DNA from 2 places in the Brevundimonas sp. TWP2-3-4b2 genome. Region 2 is predicted to be linked to the other one. Evidence: predicted binding sites of a transcription regulator. Region 2 holds the regulator's gene; the other holds the start of a gene.
What was found. The regulator HrcA, encoded in region 2, represses chaperone genes, less so after heat shock. The targets are predictions, from matches to a motif close to GTTAGCANTCNNNNNNNNNGANTGCTAAC.

Region 1 (10,683 bases), 140 kb from region 2:
TGAGCGCCGCCGGCGGGCCACTGGCCGGGCGCGATCCGGGTCCGACCTATTTCTTCCCGTTCGAGGGGGGAGTCATCGATCATCCGGTGGCCCAGACCGGCAGCTGGGGCCCACAGGGGCTGACGCTGCGGCTGCAGCCGGGCGGGGCGACGACGGCGGACGGCCTGACCGGCCCGGTGGCCGGCGTGCTGGCCACGGCCCAAGGCGCGTTCGAGATCCGCGCCGAACCGGGCGCGACGCTGGCGGGAACGTCAGGGTCCGGCGCGTTGGCGGCGGCGGCAGACGCCGGCCCGGCGGCCGCATCGACCGACCCGACAAGCCTTGCGGTCTTCGCCCGGGCCCTGCTGTTCGCGATTCTGGGCGGGCTGATCCTGAACCTGATGCCCTGCGTCTTCCCCATTCTGGCGATGAAGGCGGCGGCGCTGGCCGCCTCGGCCCACGACGCCCGGCATGCGCGGCGCGACGGGCTGGCCTTCCTCGCCGGCGTGCTGGCCACCTTCCTGCTGCTGGCGGGCGTGCTGCTGGCGCTGCGGGCGGGCGGCCAGGCGATCGGCTGGGGCTTTCAGCTGCAGTCGCCGCCGGTGACGGCGGGACTGGCCCTGCTGATGCTGGCCGTGGCGCTGAACCTGTCCGGCGTCTTCCATGTCGGCGCGGGCCTGCAGGGGGCCGGGTCCGGGCCGCTGGCCCGTCTGCCGGGCGGGCTGGGGGCTTTCTTCACCGGGGCCCTGGCCGTGGTGGTCGCCGCCCCCTGTACCGCGCCCTTCATGGCCTTCGCTTTGGGGGCGGCCCTGGTGATGCCGTGGCCGATGGCGATGGCGGTCTTCCTCGGCCTGGGTCTGGGTCTGGCCCTGCCCTTTGTGGTGGTCAGCCTGACGCCCGGTCTGCTGACGAAACTGCCGCGGCCGGGTCCGTGGATGGAGCGGCTCAAGGGGCTGCTGGCCTTCCCCATGTATGCGACCGCGCTGTGGCTGGCCTGGGTGTTCAGCCGCCAGACCGGGGCCGAGGCCCTGGGCCTGCTGTTCGTGGCCGGCCTGCTGGTGGCGCTGGGCGCGTGGCTGATCGGGGGCGGTCAGGCCGAGCGGATGGACGGAAGACGGGCCCTGCTGCCGCTGGCGGCAGGGGTCGTGGCCCTGCTGCTGGCGGGCGGCGCGCTGGTGATGGCGGCGCGGGTTCCGGTGTCAGAGGTCGAAGGCACGGCGACGGGGCAGGGCGCGGGCCCGGCGAGCGCGCCCTGGTCGAGCGCGGCGGTCGAGGCGGCGCTGGCCGGGGGGCGGCCGGTGCTGGTCAACTTCACCGCCGACTGGTGCGTGACCTGCAAGATCAATGAGCGGACGTCGCTGACGTCCGCGGGCGTCAAGGCGGCGATGGAGCGGACCCGTGCGGTCTATCTGGTCGGTGACTGGACGCGGCGTGACGACGCCATCAACGCCGAACTGCAGCGTCACGGGCGGTCGGGCGTGCCCCTGTATCTGCTGTACGCGCCGGGCGTCACGGAGCCCCGGGTGTTGCCGCAGCTGCTGACCGAAGGGGTGGTGATCGAGGCTTTGGGGGATGTGGGGGGCTGACGGCCTTCCCTCACCGTGCATCCCCGCGAAGGCGGGGACGCAAGCTTTGGCCTCGCCGCCGGTGTTTGGCTAGGGGTTGGTTCGTTCAGCCAGTCTCGTTGTCGCTCAAACCTGGGTCCCCGCCTTCGCGGGGATGCCCGGATCAGGGATTCACACCTCCGGCTGCGGGGGAGCCGTGATGACTTCGACGTTGTCGTTGAGCAGATAGGCCAGATCTTCCAGGGCGACGCGGCGGGCGGCGGGGGTGGCGGCGGTGGCGACGGCCTCGACCTTTTTGGGCATGTCTTCGGAAATGCCGCGCAGGATGCATTTCAGGTCGCCGTCGGTGCCGCGTTCCTTGAGGATCAGATGGCCCTGCATGTCGCGGGCGGCGAGATCGGCGGCCAGGGCCTTGAAGCCGGTGAAGGCGGGGCTGGCGGCGAAATCGGCCTGGTTCATGACGCCGGAGTCGATCCAGCCCTGGACCACGCCCTTCAGCGCGCCCGAGCGGGTCACGATGTCGGCGAACAGGGGCTCGGCTGCGACCGAGACGGGGGCCGAGGCGGGCGCAGGCGGCTGGGCCGCGGCCAGCGCCACATTGGGGTCGGAGAGAAGCAGGGAAACGACCAGGGCGATGCCGCAGGACATGGGAAACCTCTCGGCGAACTCATTATCTTGGCCGAATCGGAAATCCGGCGTTGAACCGGCTTACGCCACACCCGTAAACGAGGGTTTACCTTCCTGATCCCAGAGTCCCGCCGATGACCGCCCGTTCACAGGCCCTGACCATGCTCCGTGCCGTGGCCCGCAAGGACGCCGGTGGACGCATCGTCCATCAGTTCGCGACCGATCCCGGCCGTATCGATCGCATGGGGGTCGAGGCGGCGGGCCTCTATCTGGACCTGTCGAAACAGTCGTGGAGCGCCGAGGGCTTCGAGGCGGCGCTGGATCTGGCGCGGACCTGCGACATCGAGGGCCGCCGCGACGCCCTGTTCGCCGGCGAGGCCGTCAACAACACCGAGGGCAGGGCCGTGCTGCACCCGGCCCTGCGGGCGGCCGACGGGGCCGGCTTCCACGCCTTGGGCGAGCCGGTGTCGGCCGAGGTCGACGCGGTGCGCGCGGCCATGGCCGCCTTCGCCACCGACATCGGCTCGGGGGCCGAGACGGGCGGGGCCAAACAGCCGTTCACGGCCATCGTCCACATCGGCATCGGCGGCTCCGATCTGGGCCCGCGCCTGCTGTGGGACGCGCTGCGCCCGCTGGAGCCGGTCATCGAGCTGAGGTTCGTGGCCAATATCGATCCGCGCGACATGGGCGAGGCCCTGGCCGGGCTGGACCCCGAGACGACGCTGGTGGTGGTGGTGTCCAAGACCTTCACCACCCAGGAGACCCTGGCCAATGCCGCCCTGGCCAAGGCGTGGCTGGCCGAGAGCGTGTCGCCCAGGCGTCTGGGTAAACATCTGGTCGGGGTGACGGCCGCGCCGGACAAGGCCGAGGCCTGGGGCTGTGGCCGGACCTTCGGGTTCCGCGACTGGGTCGGGGGCCGGTATTCGCTGTGGTCGGCGGTCAGCCTGTCGGTGGCAGTGGCGCTGGGCTGGGACGTGTTCGAACGGGTGCTGGCCGGGGCCCGGGCCATGGACGCCCATTTCCTCGAGGCCTCGCTGGAGGTCAATGCGCCGGTGCTGCTGGCCATGGCCCAGGTGTTCAATGTCGAGGGTCTGGGACGGCCGGCGCGGACGGTGGCCCCCTATGCCCACGGCCTGCGCGGCCTGCCTGCCTTCCTGCAGCAGCTGGAGATGGAGTCCAACGGCAAGCGGGTGAAGCGCGACGGCTCACCGGTCGATACGGCGACCGGGCCGGTGGTTTTCGGCGAGCCCGGCACCAACGGCCAGCATGCCTTCTTCCAGCAGATCCATCAGGGGCCGCAGGTGGTGCCGGCGGAGTTCGTGGTCGTGGGACACACCTCCGAGTCCGAGATGGACGCGCGCCAGGGCGATGCGCCGCTGTGGGCCAACGCCCTGGCCCAGGCCCAGGCCCTGATGGTCGGCCAGACCGAGTCGCAGGCGCGGGCGGACCTGCTGGCGTCGGGTGTGAGCGCTGAAGAGGCGGACCGTCTGGCCCCGCACAAGACCTTCCCCGGCGACCGGCCCTCGACCACCATCCTGATGGACGCCCTGACGCCCGAGGCGGTCGGGGCGCTGCTGGCCCTGTATGAGCACAAGACCTTCGTCGAGGGTGTGATCTGGGACATCAACAGCTTCGACCAGTGGGGCGTGGAGCTGGGCAAGGTGCTGGCCCGGGCCATTCTCGCCGACGTCGCGGCGGGCGAGCCGTCGGCCGAGCTCGATCCGTCGACCAGCGAGCTGATGAAGCGGCTGATGGTGTGAGGCGGGGCGGGAAGCGGACGCGCTTGATGTCCGCTACGGGGGGAAAGCGGACTCCGTTTGTTATATGCGCACGAACGATGTTCCGCAGTTTTTCCGGACTGCCCGAAACTTCTGAAACAGTGCGGCGTTTCCAGGGCGAGGGGTTCGAGCCCCAGGGAAATCGCTGTCTATGGAAAAGAACCTGATCCGGATGGTTTACCGGAGCGACTCCTGCATTTCCCATGATGACGTATCAGGTCTGGACGCAATATTTAAAACGTCGCTCCGCAACAACAAGCGTGACGGCCTCACCGGCGCACTGGCGTTACCTGACGGAAAATTCGTTCAAGTTATCGAAGGTGATAGGCATAATATTGGGCTGCTCATGATGCGCATCCGCGCCGATAGCCGGCATGAGGACGTGACCGTTCTGGGCGAATGGGAGGTTCAGACCCGGCTGTTTAGAGGATGGGCCATGGCTCGACCCGACCCTACGCCATTGAGCGAGCAGTCCTTTCGGATTGTCACCGAGAACGGAAGTGGGGCACAGGTGACGGGAATTCTATTGGACCTGATGAGCAAGGCTGAACATCGGTATGTTGCCCTGGAGGTCTACTAACCTTCGAGACTGCTACGTCGTCGTTCGCCGCCTCAAAGGCCGATCCGTGAAAGTCCCCAAGGTCGCCTTTGGGTCGGGAGCCGACGATGGCATCTGGCCCGATAGCGGACGTTCCCCTGACGCGCAGCAAGTGGTCCGGCGAGGGCACAGGGTGGTGTTCCGCGAAGTCCGGACCGGTCTCCCGGATCGCTGCTGACGCAGCGTCCGGGATAACATTATCTGGCGAACCCGCGCGGGCCTCAGCGCCCGTAGGACATGGGCACGGTCAGGGCGACGTCGCCGGAGGCGGGGACGGTGAATTTGACCTGGTCCCAGGTGGGGGCGGCGCGCAGGGTGTCGCCGTTGACCATGCCCCAGCCCTCGGCCGGCATCGCACCCTCCATCTTCATCTGGCCGTCCCCGTCGGCGTCGTGCAGCGCCGAGAAGGAATAGTCGCCCGGCGTGACATTGCGGAAGGTGACGCGGACCGTGCCGGCCCGGGGGTCGCGCACCCGGTCGCCATAGGCGCCGGCGGGCTGCAGAAACTGGTCCTGCGTCTGCAGGGCGGCGAGCAGGTTTCCGCCGCGGGCCTGGACGCCGGTGAGGGTCACGGTGACGTCACCGGCGAGGGCCGGGCCGGCGAGGCAGGCGGTGGCCAGAACGGCCAGGGACAGGGATTTGAGCATGGGTCTTCTCCTTGGGTGATAACGCCGGGCGGGGTTCCGTCCAACCGTTAGAGTTCTTTATAATGCAAAGTACATTACGTCAAGCGATCCCGGGGCCTCGCCTTGACGGTCCCCCTCGCCAGCCCTATCTGCCCGCCGTTAGCACTCCCGCGCTTCGGCTGCCAAAGCCCGCGGGAGCCCATACAGTCTCAGGGAGAACACACAGATGGCGTTTCGTCCGCTCGGCGACCGCGTGCTCGTGAAGCGCGTGGAAGAAGAATCCAAAACCAAGGGCGGGATCATCATCCCCGACTCGGCCAAGGAAAAGCCCCAGGAAGGCGAAGTCGTCTCGGTCGGCCCCGGCCTCCGCGACGAGAGCGGCAAGGTCAATGCGCTGGAGCTGAAGGCCGGCGATCGCATCCTGTTCGGCAAATGGTCGGGCACCGAGGTTAAGCTGGAAGGCGAAGACCTGATCATCATGAAGGAATCGGACGTCCTGGGCGTGCTGTCGTAAGCACCCGCGTCTGAATTTCTTTTCGAAACAATAGAATTAGGAGCTGCCAGATGGCTGCCAAACAAGTGATGTTCTCCACCGACGCGCGCGAAAAGATGCTGCGCGGCGTCAACGTCCTAGCCAATGCGGTCAAGGTCACCCTCGGTCCCAAGGGCCGCAACGTCGTGATCCAGAAGTCCTTCGGCGCGCCGCGCTCGACCAAGGACGGCGTCTCGGTCGCCAAAGAGATCGAGCTCGAGGATCCCTTCGAGAACATGGGCGCCCAGATGATCCGGGAAGTCGCCTCCAAGACCAATGACAAGGCCGGCGACGGCACCACCACCGCCACCGTCCTGGCCCAGTCGATCGTCCAGGAAGGCCTCAAGGCCGTGGCCGCCGGCATGAACCCGATGGATCTGAAGCGCGGCATCGACAAGGCGGTCACCGCCGTCCTGGCCGACATCAAGGCCTCGAGCCGCAAGGTCTCCGCCAACTCCGAGATCGCCCAGGTTGGCACCATCTCGGCCAACGGCGACCAGGAAGTCGGCGACATGATCGCCAAGGCCATGGAAAAGGTCGGCAACGAAGGCGTCATCACGGTTGAAGAAGCCAAGACCGCCGAAACCGAACTCGACGTCGTCGAAGGCATGCAGTTCGACCGCGGCTACCTGTCGCCCTACTTCATCACCAACGCCGACAAGATGGAGGTTCAACTCGAAGAGCCCCTCATCATGCTGCACGAGAAGAAGCTGTCGTCGCTGCAGTCGATGCTGCCGATCCTGGAAGCCGTGGTCCAGTCGGGTCGCCCCCTCCTGATCATCGCCGAGGACATCGAGGGCGAGGCCCTGGCCACGCTCGTCGTCAACAAGCTGCGTGGCGGCCTGCGCGTCGCCGCCGTCAAGGCCCCGGGCTTCGGCGACCGCCGCAAGTCTATGCTGGAAGACATCGCCGTCCTGACCGGCGGCCAGGTCATCTCGGAAGACCTGGGCATCAAGCTCGAGAACGTCACGATCGACATGCTCGGCAAGGCCAAGAAGGTCACCATCACCAAGGACGACACCACCATCGTGGACGGCGTCGGTGAGAAGGACGCGATCGAGGCCCGCATCGGCCAGATTAAGAAGCAGATCGAGGACACCACCTCGGACTACGACAAGGAAAAGCTGCAGGAACGTCTGGCCAAACTGGCCGGCGGCGTCGCGGTCATCCGCGTCGGCGGCTCGACCGAAGTCGAAGTGAAAGAGAAGAAGGACCGCGTCGACGACGCCCTGAACGCCACGCGTGCAGCCGTTGAAGAAGGCATCGTCCCCGGCGGCGGCATCGCCCTGCTGAAGGCGACCAAGGCGCTGGAAGGTCTGAAAGGCGACAACGCCGACCAGACCGCCGGCATCGCCATCATCCGCCGCGCCATCCAGGCCCCGATCCGTCAGATCGTCGAGAACGCGGGCGTCGAAGGCTCCATCGTCGTCGGCAAGGTGCTGGAAAACGCCTCGGCCACCTACGGCTTCAACGCCCAGACGGAAGAGTATGTCGACATGATCCAGGCCGGCGTCATCGACCCCGCCAAGGTCGTGCGCACGGCTCTTCAGGACGCCGCCTCCGTGGCCGGCATCCTGATCACGACCGAAGCGGCCGTGGCCGACGCGCCCAAGAAGGGCTCTGCCGGCGGTGCCGGTGGCGGCATGGGCGGCGGCATGGGCGGCATGGGCGACATGGACTTCTAGTCCACACTCAGCCCAGGCTGAACGAACAAGGAGGGCGGGTCCGGAGACGGGCCCGCCCTTTTTCTATGCCGCTTCGGCCTCAAGCCTGATTTCGACCAGGCGGTTCTGGCTTACGGTCAGAACCCGATCAGCCCGGCGCAGCAACGCTGGCCGGTGCGCGACCACAATCCGGGTGACCGGCAGGGCCGCGACCAGTTCGGCGATCAGCTCCTCGGTCTCGACATCGAGATTGGCCGTGCCTTCGTCCAGAACCAGAATCGCCGGCTGGCGATACAGGGCGCGGGCCAAGAGAACCCGCTGCTTCTGACCGCCCGAAAGGGTCGAGCCCATGTCGCCGACCAGCGACAGATACTGCATCGGCATCCGGGCGATATCGCCATGAATCTGGGCCGCCATGGCGGCTTGCTGGACGCGCTCCATGTCCAGGTCCGAGTCGAAGAAGGCGATGTTGTCAGCGATGGTGCCCGACAGCAGCCGATCATCCTGGGACACCACCCCGACGCGCTCGCGCCAGGCCCGCCACAGCTCGGGCGTCGCGGGCTGGCCGTCCAGGGTGATGGTCCCCGTGCCGGGCGTCCGCAGGCCCAGCATCAGCTTCATAAGGGTGGTCTTGCCGCCGCCCGACGGGCCGGTGATAGCGACAAACTCGCCCGGCAGAATGGTGAGATTGATCTCGTTCAGGACGAGCGGGTCGGCCGCGCCGTAGCGGAAAGACAGATCCTTCACCTCCATCCCGCCGCGCACCTGAATGGGCGGAGCCATCCATTGGCCCGCTTCAGGCTCGGCGGTGACGATGTCGGACAGCCGATCCAGATGCAGGTTGAGGAAGCGGAACTGCATCGCCTGATTTATCAGGGCATTGGCGCGGTCGGTGAAGGTCTGGCGGAACGACAGGAAGGCGAACAGCATGCCGACGGAGAAGCCGTCGCCGGCGATGATGGTGCGGGCACCCAGATAGATCACCAGCACGGTCTGCAATCCAGTGATCACCCCTTGGGTAAACCCCAGCGAGATATTGTATTTGCCCACCGACACCGCCGCATTGGTGACATTGGCGTAGAGGTTGCGCCAGGAGCTTTCGCGTTCGCTTTCGCGGCCCATGATCTTGATCGTGTTGGCGGCGCGCACTGTCTCCATGAGGTGGGACTGTTCGCGCGCCCGTTCGACGATCTGCTCTTCCATCCGCGCCTTGAGCGCCGGGAAGACGGCGAAGGCGATGGCGAGGTTCAGGGCGACCGCGCCGATCACCACGCCCGCCAGGATGGGCGAATAGAGGAACAGGATCACCACTGCGATCACCGCCATCAGGCCGTCGATGATCGCCGCGATGACCCCCCGGGTCAGCACGTCCTGGATCGCCCCGGCCGAACCGATGCGCGACAGGATGTCGCCGACGTGGCGTTTCTCGAACCAGTCAGCCGGGAGACGCATCAGATGGCGCACGATATTGCCGACCATCTGGAAGGTCAGCAGATGGCCGAACACCTGCAAGGCCCAGCCGCGCAGGGCCTCGATCAAGGCCTGGATGACCACCAGCGCCCCGAAGCCGATGGCCAGCACGGTCAGCAGGTCGCGGTCGGCGCGGAAAATGGCCTCGTCGACCACCAGCTGCATCTGGAACGGCAGGGCGAAGACCGCGACCTGTAGCGCCAGCGACAGGCCCAAGATCTGGAAGAAGGCGCTCCAGAACCCGGTCATGCGCGACCACAGGCTGGTCAGCTTGATCGGTGCCTTGGCGGTGATCTTCTCGAAGGCGTCGGCCGGGCTGAGCTCCAGCACCACGCCTGTGAAATGGTTGGAGAATTCTTTCAGGCTGTAGGTGCGCGCGCCCATGGCCGGGTCGTGGATCACGGCCTTGCCGCCGCCGACGCTCTTCAGCACCACGAAATGGTTGAGGTCCCAGTGCAGCACGGCGGGCAGCCGCACCTTGTCGAGCGCGGACATCTCGACCCGCAGGGCGCGGGCGGCCAGCCCCAGCGGTTCGGCCAGACCCATCAGGCTGCGCAGGGTCGCGCCCGACATCGACAATGAGAACCGCTGGCGCATGCCGTTCAGATCGACATCGTGCCCGTGATAGCGGGCGACCATGGCCATACAGGCGAGGCCGCATTCCGCCGCCTCGGCCCCCTGGATGACCGGCAGTCGCCGACGCCGGGCGAAATTCAGTTCAGCCGGCAGGTTCACTAGCGCCGCCCCGCCGCATAGAGGGGGTCGAGCAGCCACTCCAGCAGGCTGCGCCGGTCGATAACCACATCGGCCGACAACAGCATGCCGGGTTGAAGCGGCAGGGTCTCGCCATAGGCGGAGACGCTGTCGCGGGCCAGGGCCACGCGCACCCGGAACACCGGCTCCTGGACCTGAAGACCGGGGATCGCGACCTCGGCCGGAGCGAGAACGGTGCGCGAGACCGAGGTCACCGTGCCCGCGCCCGTACCGAATTTCTGATGCGGGAAGGCTTGATACAGCAGCCGCACCTCCTGCCCTTCTCGCACGAAGCCGGCGGCGCGGGAGGGGGCGTAGAGCTCGGCTTCCAGGGTCGAGCCCTGCGGCGTCACCACCGCCAGTGAGGCCCCCGGCGCCACGGTCTGGCCGCGCTGCACCGGCAGGGCGACGACCCGGCCCGCCACGGTGGCGACGACCACATAGGTGGACTGGGCCTCGGTCTGGGTGCGCTGCTGGTCCAGGCCGGCCCCGGCGGCGCGGGCCTCAGCCCCGGCGGCCTGCAGATCGATGGGGATGGCCGCCAGCCGCGCCGTCACCTCGCCTGTTTCACGTTCGAACGACAGGGCCGAGGAGTCGAGTTCCGACAGGGCCTGTGCGGCGCCGAGCGCGGCGGAGCGGCGGGCGTCCAGCTCGCGCCGGGGTAGAAAGCCTTGCGCCGCAATGGTTTCCGCCCGTTCGACCTCTGCCTGGGCCAGGGTCACACGCTCGCTTTGCAGGGCGATTCGCCGCCGGGTCTCCGCCAGTTCGCGCCCCAGGGCGGCGCGGCGGGCGGTCAGCTGGCGCTGTTCAGCGGCCAGGGTTGAACGGGCGGCGGCGGCGCGTGATCCGGCGGCGGCTGTCTGGGCGGCCAAGCTTTGCATCAGGGCGGCGGACGCGTCACCGCTGGTCAGGGCCGAGGACAGTTTGAGGGTGGCGACCGGTTGGCCGACCACGACCGTGTCGCCTTCCCGCACATGCACGGTCTCGACCACCCCGCCCTGGCGGGCGGACAACCGGATCATGCCGGCGTCGGGCGTCAGCCAGCCGACCACGGTCTGCTTGCGGGCATAGGAGGCGGTGGCCACGAACAA
Region 2 (10,683 bases):
GGCGGCCACAGCCCCCCGCGCGAACAGAGACCGGTCGATCGCCGAGTGGCTGAGGGTCAGGGTCTCGTCTTCCGAAGCGAACAGGACCGTATGCTCGCCGATGATGCCGCCGGCGCGCAGCGAGGCGAAGCCGATCTTGCCCGGCTCGCGCTCGCCGGTGATGCCGTCATACGGAGCCGTCCGCACATCGGCCAGATCCTCGCCGCGGCCGTTGGCGGCAGCCTCGCCCAGCATCAGGGCAGTGCCCGAAGGTGCGTCGGCCTTCCGGCGGTGATGGGCTTCCAACACCTCGATGTCCCAGTCGCGCGGGTCCAGCCGCTGGGCCGCGTGTTCGACCAGGCCGATCAGGATGTTGACGCCCAGGGAGAAATTGCCGCTGCGGACGATGGCGATCTTGTCCGCCGCCGCGTGGATGTCTGTCTCCTGCTCTGGCGTGAGGCCGGTCGAGCCGATCACCAGGGCCGGGCCGCCCCGCGCGGCGCAGGTCCGGGCCAGTTCGACGGAGGCGTCCGGCGTGGAGAAGTCGATGATCACGTCGCACAGCGACAGGTCGGGTGTCTCGCCACGGTCGAACCGGGCGGCGACCACCACGTCCTCGCGCGCGTCCAGAACGGTCGAGACCGCCCGGCCCATACGGCCGCGGGCCCCGGAGATGCCGGCATGGAAGATGGCGCTCAACTCGGACCCCTGTCAGTTCGCGGTCAGTCTGACGGCATTCGCAGACGCCGTCATCTTCCGGATGCCGGACCCTACTGCGGGCCGTCCGCGCCCAGGATGTCGGCCCAGAAGCGTTTGGCCTTGCCGGCGAAGGACGAGTTGCGCGGCGTCTGGCTTTCGCCCAGCGAGGCGGCCAGTTCCTGCAGCAGTTCCTTCTGGTGCGGTGTCAGCTCGGTCGGGGTCTCGACGAACAGTTCGACCACCAGATCGCCGCGGTTCTTGCCGTTCAGATGGGGCATGCCCTTGCCCTTGATGCGCACGGTCTTGCCGGTCTGGGAGCCGGCGGGGACGGTGACCGGGGCCTTGCAGCGGCCGTCGCAGGCCTCGGACGTCAGGCACGGGGCGTCGACCTCACCGCCGAGGGCGGCCGTGGTCATGGCCACCGGGACGGTGACCAGCAGGTCGAGGTTGTCGCGTTCGAACAGTTCGTGGGGAGTCACAGACAGGAAGACGTAAAGGTCGCCGCGCGGGCCGCCGCGCGTGCCTGCGTCGCCTTCGCCCGACAGGCGGATGCGCGAGCCGTCGTCGACCCCGGCGGGGACTTTCAGCTGAAGCTTGCGGTTCTTGCGCACCTGTCCGTGGCCCGCACAGGTGGTGCAGGGCTCGGCGATCATCTGGCCCTGGCCGCCGCAGCGGGGGCAGGTCCGCTCGACCTGGAAGAAGCCGTTGGCCGACCGGACCCGGCCCGCGCCCTGACAGGTGCTGCAGGTGGTTGGCTTGGTGCCCGGCTTGGCGCCCGAGCCTTCGCAGGTCTCGCAGGTGGCGGTGGTCGGGATGGCGATCTCGACGTCGGCGCCCTTGTAGGCCTGCTCCAGCGTGATTTCGAGGTCGTAGCGCAGGTCTGAACCGCGGCGCGGGCCGTGCTGGCGGGCCCCGCCGCCGCCCCGTCCGCCGAAGACGTCGCCGAAGGCGTCGCCGAAGACCTGGGAGAAGATGTCGTTGACGTCGGTAAAGCCCTGGCCCTGGCCGCCAAATCCGCCGCCGCCGCCATTGACCCCGGCGTGACCGAACCGGTCGTAGGCCGCGCGCTTCTGGTCGTCCGAGAGCACGGAATAGGCTTCGGAAATTTCCTTGAACCGGGCCATGGACTCGTCACACCCGCCGTTGCGGTCAGGGTGGTGCTGCATGGCCAGTTTGCGATAGGCCACCTTCAGTCCGGCGGCGTCGATGGTCCGTTCGACCTCGAGAACTTCGTAATAGTCACGCGTCGCCATCAGGCGTTCGTCCTCTTACCCGTGCCGAAGGTCCACGCCTCTTGCCGGGCGGCGACCTAAACGGCTGACCGGGCTGACATGGGCACCCGGCGAAATGATGCAAGTTTCATGAAACGGCTCCGCCGGCCTCAGAGCAAGCAGACCGTGACGGAGCCTCCCGCTCACTGAGGGGGAGGCTCCGTTGGCTGTCAGGCGCTCTTCTTGTCGTCGTCGGCGTCCGGCGAGACTTCCTCGAACTCGGCGTCGACCACGCCGTCGTCGGCGGGGGCTTCAGCCGCATCGCCGTCGCCCGAGCCTTGTTGCGAGGCGTACATGGCCTCACCCAGCTTCATCGAGGCCTGGACCAGGGTGTTGGTCTTCGTCCGGATGTCTTCCGGATCCGTGCTGTCCTTGGCGGTCTTCAATTCGGCCAGGGCGGTCTCGATCGCGGCCTTCTCCTCGGCCCCGACCTTGTCGCCGTGTTCGGCCATGGCCTTTTCGGTCGAGTGGATCAGGCTGTCAGCGGCGTTGACCGCCTCGACCATTTCCTTTCTGGCCTTGTCGGAGGCCGCATTGGCCTCGGCTTCCTTGACCATCTTGTCGATGTCGGCGTCCGACAGGCCGCCATTGGCCTGGATGCGGATCGACTGTTCCTTGTTGGTCGCCTTGTCCTTGGCCGTCACGTGGACAATGCCGTTGGCGTCGATGTCGAAGGCGACCTCGATCTGCGGCATGCCGCGCGGCGAGGGCGGGATACCCATCAGGTCGAACTGGCCCAGCACCTTGTTGTCGGCCGCCATCGGGCGCTCGCCCTGGAAGACCCGGATGGTCACGGCCGACTGGTTGTCGTCGGCGGTCGAGAAGACCTGGCTCTTCTTGGTCGGGATGGTGGTGTTGCGTTCGATCAGAGGGGTGAAGACGCCGCCCAGGGTCTCGATGCCCAGCGTCAGCGGGGTCACGTCCAGCAGCAGCACGTCCTTGACGTCGCCTTGCAGCACGCCGGCCTGAACCGCCGCGCCGAGCGCGACGACTTCATCGGGGTTGACGCCCTTGTGTGGCTCCTTGCCGAAGAATTTCTTCACGGCTTCCTGGACCATCGGCATGCGGGTCATGCCTCCGACCAGCACGACCTCGTCGATGTCCGAGGCCTTCATGCCCGCGTCCTTCAACGCCTTGGCGCAGGGCTCGATGGTGCGCTGGACCAGGTCGTCGACCAGGGCTTCCAGCTTGGCGCGGGAGAGCTTGATGTTCAGGTGCAGCGGGCCCGAGGCGTTCATGGTGATGAAGGGCAGATTGACCTCGTACTGGGTCGTGGAGCTGAGCTCCTTCTTGGCCTTTTCGGCCTCTTCCTTGAGGCGCTGCAGGGCCAGCTTGTCCGAGCGAAGATCGACGCCCTGCTCCTTCTTGAACTCGTCGGCCAGATAGTCGACCAGGCGCAGGTCGAAGTCCTCGCCACCCAGGAAGGTGTCGCCATTGGTCGACTTCACCTCGAAGACGCCGTCGCCGATCTCAAGGATCGAGACGTCGAACGTGCCGCCGCCGAGGTCATAGACGGCGATCTTCTGGCCGTCGTTCTTGTCCAGGCCATAGGCCAGGGCCGCCGCGGTCGGCTCGTTGATGATGCGCAGGACTTCGAGACCGGCGATCTTGCCGGCGTCCTTGGTCGCCTGACGTTGGGCGTCGTTGAAATAGGCCGGCACGGTGATGACGGCCTGGGTCACGGTCTCGCCGAGGTAGGCCTCAGCGGCCTCCTTCATCTTGCCGAGGGTGAAGGCCGAGATCTGCTGGGGCGAATAGTCCTTGCCGTTGGCGCGCACCCAGGCGTCGCCGGTCGGGCCCTTGACGATGTCATAGGGGACCATCTTCTTGTCCTTGGCGACCACCGGGTCGTCGAACGAGCGGCCGATCAGGCGCTTGATGGCGAAGAAGGTGTTGGTGGGGTTGGTCACGGCCTGGCGGCGCGCCGGCTGACCCACCAGGGTCTCGCCGCCGTCCTGGATGGCGATGACGGAGGGCGTGGTGCGGTTGCCCTCGGCGTTTTCGATGACCTTGGGATTCTTGCCGTCCATGACGGCCACGCACGAATTGGTGGTGCCCAGGTCGATACCGATGATCTTGGCCATGTGTAGGTCTTTCACTCCATTTCAGCGGGCGGTGCGGCGGCCTTTTAAAGCGAAGCGCAGCGCGTGACCGCCCCCAGTGTCAGGGTCTTTGGTCGGTTGGTACGGTTCCGGCCCCAAAGCCCCACGATGTGCGGGGTTTTACGGCGGTTGTGGCCGATATGGGAAACGCCCCCGGGCCTGCAAGTCCCAAACGCCTTGAGGAAAAGATTCGCTGCTGAATCTGCAGGGGTGATTTCGTCGAACATTGGTGTACTAATTGCAGCGTTAACCGGCCTCAGGGGGGCTGGTATCCGGGGAGAAACCGAATGAACGTTCGCAAGACCATCGCCCGTGCCGCCCTCGTTATGGCGGCCCTGGCATCGACCGCGGCCGCCGCCGCCACCACGACGACACCCGAACGGTCCATCGCTGTCGCGCCTGCCACCGTCAGCGCGCCGGTGCAGTCCCGCGACGGCCAGAACCGCCGCGTGCGTGTCCACAACAGCACCGGCTGGACCATGCTGCGCTTCTATGCGTCAAACGTCCGCACTAGCGACTGGGAAGAGGATATCCTCGGCGATGATGTGCTGGCCAATAACGACAGCATCGTCATGAACATCGACGACGGGACCGGTGCCTGTTTGTTCGACTTCAAGGCCGAGTTCACCAACGGTCAGAGCCTGATCCGTAACAATATCAACGTGTGCGAGATCGCGGATTATTACTACACGCGCTGATTGCCAACCGGTCAACGCTCTTCAAAATCCGCGCGCCCGCGTCTTGCATGGCTTGAGCCCGCGGGGGCGGCACCCAAATAAGCCGGATGTCCGCGCGCGCCGAGATCGATACGGGAATGGAGGGCTTCCGGTTCTGGCCGGGAGCCCTTTCCATGTCCGAACAGGCCGATCTGCTGGCCGAGGTACTGGCGGCCGAGGCGGCGGCACCCTTCTATCAGCCGATGACGCCGGGGGGGCGGCCGTTCTCGGTGCGGATGACCGGTCTGGGGCCGCTGGGCTGGGTGTCCGACCGGTCGGGATACCGGTACCAGTCGACCCATCCGGTGACCGGGTCGAACTGGCCGCCGATTCCGGGCCTTCTGCTCGCGCTGTGGCGAGACCTGACGGGCGCGGACCAGCCGCCGGACGCTTGTCTGGTCAATCTGTACCGTGAGGGCGCGAAGATGGGCCTGCATCAGGACCGCGACGAGGCGGATCTGACGGCACCGGTGCTGTCGGTCTCGCTCGGCGATGCGGCGGTGTTCCGGATCGGGGCGGCGGGGGGCGGGCCGACCCGGTCGCTGAAACTGTCCTCGGGCGACGTCTGCGCCCTGACCGGGCCGGCGCGGCTGGCGCGGCACGGCATCGACCGGGTGATCGCCGGTTCCTCAAGCCTCGTCCCGGGCGGCGGGCGCATCAATCTGACGCTGCGGGTGGCCGCGCCAGCTTCACAGCAATCGTGAATGGACGCCTCCCGGACACCGGGCCAGTATTTGTCTTTTGCCAGCCGGAGCCTGCCGTGACCCAACTGATCCGCCCCGAAGGTCCCGAGGCCGACGACTTCCGTTTCAGCCGCCGCGCCCTCGCGACCGGCATGGTGGGCGGCCTGGCCTTCGTCGGTTACGCCCCGGCGGCGCTCGCGCGGCAGGCGGCCCCCGTCACCACCGACGACAGCGGCCTGACCATCCAGCAGACGACCTATCCCGCGCCGGACGGCTTCGCTCTGCCGGCCTATGTCGCCCGTCCGAACGGGGAAGGGCCCTTCCCCGTGGTGGTGGTGGTGTCCGAGATTTTCGGCGTCCATGAATATATCCGCGACGTCTGCCGCCGGCTGGCCAAGGCGGGCTATGCCGCGATCGCGCCGGCCTTCTTCATGCGGGTCGAGGATCCGGCACCGCTCGCGGACATGGCGCGGATCCAGCAGATTGTGGCCGCGGCGAATTATGAGCAGGTGATGGGCGACGTCGCCGCGACCCTCGACTGGGCCAGTTCACAACTGTGGGCCAATGCCGACAAGGTCGGCATCACCGGCTGGTGCTGGGGCGGCAAGGTGGTGTGGCAGGCGGCGGCCCGCTTCGCCGCCATCGATGCCGGGGTGGCCTGGTATGGGCGTCTCGCCCCCGCGGCTACCGCCACGCCGGAGCAGGCGGCCGGCGGCCAGCCCTGGCCGGTGGATCTGGCCGACGACCTCAAGGCACCCGTGCTGGGCCTCTATGGCGAGGCCGATCGCGGCATTCCGCTGGACAGCGTCGAGGCCATGCGCGCGGCCTTGCAGCGGGCCGGCCAGACGCAGAGCCGCATCGACGTCTATCCGGCCGCGCCGCATGGCTTCCATGCCGACTACCGCGACAGCTACCGCGCCGCCGATGCCGCGGACGGCTGGTCAAAGCTTCTGGCGCTGTTCGAGGCCCGGCTGAAGGCGTGAAAGAGCCCGTGAGCAAGGGGTGAGCCAAGCGGCGCTCATCCCTCGCCCACCTTTCACACTGCTGTCAGGCCTCAGGCCTTGCCGTCGAAATTCCCGCCGGTCGCGCCCGTGGCGGCATAGGCCGCGTTGCCGGCCGCGGCGCCGGAGCCCTTGGCGGCGACCACGACCATGGCCGGGCGCACCGTACGACCAAACAGGGCGTAGCCGGGCTGGAGCGTCTGGATCACCTGTCCGCCCTGAACGCTGTCGGACGGCTGTTCCATCATGGCCTGATGCAGGTGGGGGTCGAAGGCCTCGCCCGGCTCGGGCGCGACACGCTTGAGGTGGTTGGTCTCGAAGGCCTGGAGCAGCGACTTCTGGGTCAGCTCCAGCCCGGTGACGAGTCCGGCCTCGCCCGCATCGGCGTCTTTCGGCGCGGCCTGCAGCGCGCGTTCCAGATTGTCGGCCACGCCCAGCAGGTCGCGGGCGAATTTCTGGATGGCATAGGCGCGGGCGTCGTTGTTCGAGAGCTCGGCCCGCTTTTTCGTGTTTTCGGCCTCGGCGACGGCCCGCAGCGCGCGGTCCTTCCACTGGTCGCGCTCGGCGATCAGGGCGTCGATAGGCCCAAGGCCGTCGTCAAGACCGGCTTCGGCATTGGCCTCGGCCTCCGCGATGTCGGCGGCCAGTTCCTCGGAATCCGGGAAGTCGTCGTGTGTCTGGTTCAAGTCTCTTGTCCGTCCAGTATTCGCCCCAGCACCCGGGCGGTATAGTCCACCAACGGAATGATGCGGGCATAGTTCAGTCTCGCGGGTCCGATCACGCCGATGGCACCCAGGACCCGCTGCCGTCCGGTCATATAGGGCGCCGCGATCACGGCGGAACCCGAAAGCGAAAACAACCGTGTCTCCGCGCCGATAAAGATGCGCACGCCCTGCGCTGTCGAGACGCCGTCCAGCAGGCCGATCAGCTGTTCCTTCTGCTCCAGGTCGTCGAACAGGGTGCGGACCTTTTCCAGATCCTCGGCCGTCTCGCGATCATGCAGCAGATTGGCGCGGCCGCGTACGATCAGCGACCGCTCGCGTTCGGCCCCGCCCGACCAGGCGGCCATGCCGTCCTCGACCAGTCGGGCTGCGGCGGCGTTCAGCTCGCGTCGGGCGGCGTCCAGCTCGGTGCGCATCTCGGTGCGCGCCTCGTGCAGCGGGCGGCCCTTGAGGCGGGCATTGAGGAAGTTGGAAGCCTCGGTCAGGGTCGAGGGGGTGACGCCCGCCTTCAGCGGCATCAGCCGGTTTTCGACCGAGCCGTCATCGCCGACCAGCACCGCCAGCGCCTGGTCATGGCCGAGGGCCACGAACTCGACGTGTTTGACGCCCGCGTCGCGGATCGGGCTGGCGACGATGCTGGCACCCCCGGCGAGGCCCGACAGCAGGGACGACGCCTCATTCAGCGCCTCATCGAAGCTGCGGCCCCCATTCTTGCCGGAACTGGCGGCCAGCCGGGCGTCGATCTCGCGCCGCTCCTCCGCCCCGATGTCGCCGATCTCCAGCAGGCCGTCGACGAACAGACGCAGACCTGCGTGGGTGGGGATCCGGCCCGCCGAGGTGTGGGGCGCGCCCAGCAGGCCCGCCAGGGTCAGATCCTGCATGGTGTTGCGGATCGAGGCGGGCGACAGCGACACGCCGGTCATCGACAGGGTGCGCGAGCCGACGGGGTCGCCCGTCTCGAGATAGGATTCGACGATACGGCGGAAGATGTCGCGGGCGCGCTGGTCCAGGCCGGTGAGGCTGCCGGTCTCCATCGCCGTCGAGGTCAGCAGCGTGGGCTTCATCGCCGGGCCTCATCATTCCGGCAGCGCACAGGTCCTGCGTCCGACGGGCGGTTATGGAGGCTGGCCGAAGATGCGGGGGACAGGGTCACGGTTTCAGGATAAGCACCGCCGCTGCCGCTTCCAAGGAATACCGTCATGCGCCCCTCCGAACGTACGCCCGAACAGCTTCGCACCGTCACGCTCGAGACCGGGGTGAACCGCTACGCCGAGGGCTCGTGCCTCGTGACCTTCGGTCATACCAAGGTGCTGGTGACGGCCTCGGTCGAGGAAAATGTCCCCGGCTGGATGCGCGGCAAGGGTGCGGGCTGGGTCACGGCGGAATACGGCATGCTGCCGCGCGCCACCCACACGCGCGGCCGCCGCGAGGCCGCCAGTGGCAAACAGACGGGTCGGACGCAGGAAATCCAGCGTCTGATCGGCCGCTCGATGCGCGCGGTCGTGGACATGAAGCTGCTGGGCGAGCGGCAGGTGGTGCTGGACTGCGACGTCATCCAGGCCGACGGCGGCACCCGGACCGCGGCCATCACCGGCGCCTGGGTCGCCATGGCTTCGGCCTTTGACTATCTGCGCGCCGAGGGCGTGCTCAAGACCGACCCCATTCTCGACCAGGTCGCGGCCGTCTCGTGCGGCGTGTGCAATGACCTGCCGGTGCTGGACCTCGACTATGAGGAGGATTCCACCGCCGAGGCCGATTCCAACTTCGTCCTGACCGGCGCGGGCGCGATCGTCGAGATCCAGGCCACCGGCGAGAAACGTGGCTTCTCGCGGGGTGAGTTCGACCGGCTGTTCCAGCTGGCCGAAGGTGGCTGCGCCGAGCTGTTCGTCCTGCAGCGGGCCGCCCTGGGGCGGTAGCCCGCCCGGGGTATCATCAGCCATCGAAACGAGGCATCGTCCGTCTCCATCCCGGGGAGACGAGCCGATGCGCCTGCCGATCCTGCTGACCCTCCTGCTGCTGGCCGCCTGCCAGCAGCCGTCCGAACCCAAGGCCGCGGACAGCGCGGCCCCGGCGGTCGCCAGCGTCCCTGATCCGGTCATGCCGGCGGATGCTCCCCCGCAGGAAGAGGCTATCGCCCCGACAGAGGCGGGCTCGACCGCCTGCAACCTCGACCAGGGTGCCGACGCCGCCCAGGCGCTCGTGAACCGCTGCATCGCCGTCAGCCCGGCCACCCATCCGCCGTGCAACGTCGCCAATCCCTGCCAGATGATCCAGGATGAGATCGACCGGTCGTGTGAAATGTATGCGCCGGGCGAAACCAGGCCGGCGGAATGCGCGGCCTGAGGCCGGTCGACCGGACTTAATCGTTTTCCAACGGTGTTCCGCCATGCTGGCGAACCATGACGCCTGTCCAGACCCCGACTGACCTGCGCGCCCTCACCGGCCTGCGCTTCCTCGCCGCCCTCTGGGTGGTGCTCTATACGGCCTGGCCGCATCTGGATGTCAGCTGGGTCCCCTTGGCCGTGACCAAGGGGTATCTGGGCGTCGAGGTCTTCTTCGTCCTGTCAGGGTTCATCCTCAGCCACGTCTATCTCGAGGCGGCGGGACAGAAGCGGTATTTGTACGGCGGCTTCCTGTGGGCGCGGATCGCCCGGGTCTATCCGCTGCATCTGGTCACCCTGTTCGGCATGGTCGCCCTGGGGGTCGCCGGGACGGCTGCCGGGCTCAGCATCGACGGTAGCCTGACCGACTGGCGCGCCCTGCCGGCGCATTTGACCATGACCCATGCCTGGGGTCTGGCCCCGACCTCGGCCTTCAACCACCCCTCCTGGTCGATCTCGGCCGAGTGGTTCGCCTATCTGACCTTCCCGGCCTATGCCTTTGTGGCCTGGCGAATGCGCGAACGGCCGGTGCTGGCCGTTGTCGGGGCCGTCGCGCTGGCCCTCGGCATCTACGCCGCCTTCCAGCCGCTGGCCGGCTTTTCCCTGACCGAGGCGACCTTCCGCTGGGGCGCGCTCAGGATCGTGCCGTGTTTCGCCCTCGGCTGCGCGCTGTACCTCGTCCATCGCCGCGCCCCGATCCCGTATGCGGGACCGGTCGCCCTGATCAGCGGCCTCGCCCTGCTGACCAGCGCCTCTCTGGGCCTGTGGGATCCGGTCACGGTCCTGCTGGCGGGAGGGCTGATCCTGGGTCTGGGCTCGCTGGACAATGCCCGCGCGGGCCTGCTGGGCTCGAGAGTCAGCGTCTATCTCGGCGAGATCAGCTATTCGATCTACATGGTCTGCGCGCCGGTCCTGCTGGTCATGACAAATGTCGCGGCGCGGCTGACGGGGGCCGGGGACAAGCAATTTCACATCATTGTGTGGCTGGGGATCGTGGCGGCCATTCCGGTCACGGCGATGGCGACCTATCACCTCGTTGAACGCCTGTGCCGCAAGGCTTTGAGGGGATTCGCCGATCGGCGGCGGGCACGGTCAACCGCGACAAAGGCGCACACCGACTCGCCTGAAA

Region 1: groES (co-chaperone GroES) is a predicted target of HrcA. The motif match lies at 5,332-5,360, and genes of this name have one in related genera.

What each region holds. Positions count from the first base shown of each region.
Region 1 is NZ_JAFCWB010000001.1:467,402-478,084, reverse strand. It holds gene ACP7AS_RS02260 (protein-disulfide reductase DsbD family protein) at 1-1,565, shown strand, start outside; gene ACP7AS_RS02255 (hypothetical protein) at 1,716-2,192, opposite strand; gene pgi (glucose-6-phosphate isomerase) at 2,306-3,931, shown strand; gene ACP7AS_RS02245 (BLUF domain-containing protein) at 4,101-4,529, shown strand; gene ACP7AS_RS02240 (DUF2141 domain-containing protein) at 4,769-5,194, opposite strand; gene groES (co-chaperone GroES) at 5,400-5,687, shown strand; gene groL (chaperonin GroEL) at 5,738-7,390, shown strand; gene ACP7AS_RS02225 (peptidase domain-containing ABC transporter) at 7,454-9,613, opposite strand; gene ACP7AS_RS02220 (HlyD family secretion protein) at 9,574-10,683, opposite strand, start outside.
Region 2 is NZ_JAFCWB010000001.1:611,703-622,385, reverse strand. It holds gene dapB (4-hydroxy-tetrahydrodipicolinate reductase) at 1-678, opposite strand, end outside; gene dnaJ (molecular chaperone DnaJ) at 750-1,931, opposite strand; gene dnaK (molecular chaperone DnaK) at 2,120-4,033, opposite strand; gene ACP7AS_RS02990 (hypothetical protein) at 4,339-4,749, shown strand; gene ACP7AS_RS02985 (alpha-ketoglutarate-dependent dioxygenase AlkB) at 4,836-5,471, shown strand; gene ACP7AS_RS02980 (dienelactone hydrolase family protein) at 5,528-6,433, shown strand; gene grpE (nucleotide exchange factor GrpE) at 6,505-7,086, opposite strand; gene hrcA (heat-inducible transcriptional repressor HrcA) at 7,134-8,207, opposite strand; gene rph (ribonuclease PH) at 8,373-9,089, shown strand; gene ACP7AS_RS02960 (hypothetical protein) at 9,157-9,516, shown strand; gene ACP7AS_RS02955 (acyltransferase family protein) at 9,573-10,683, shown strand, end outside.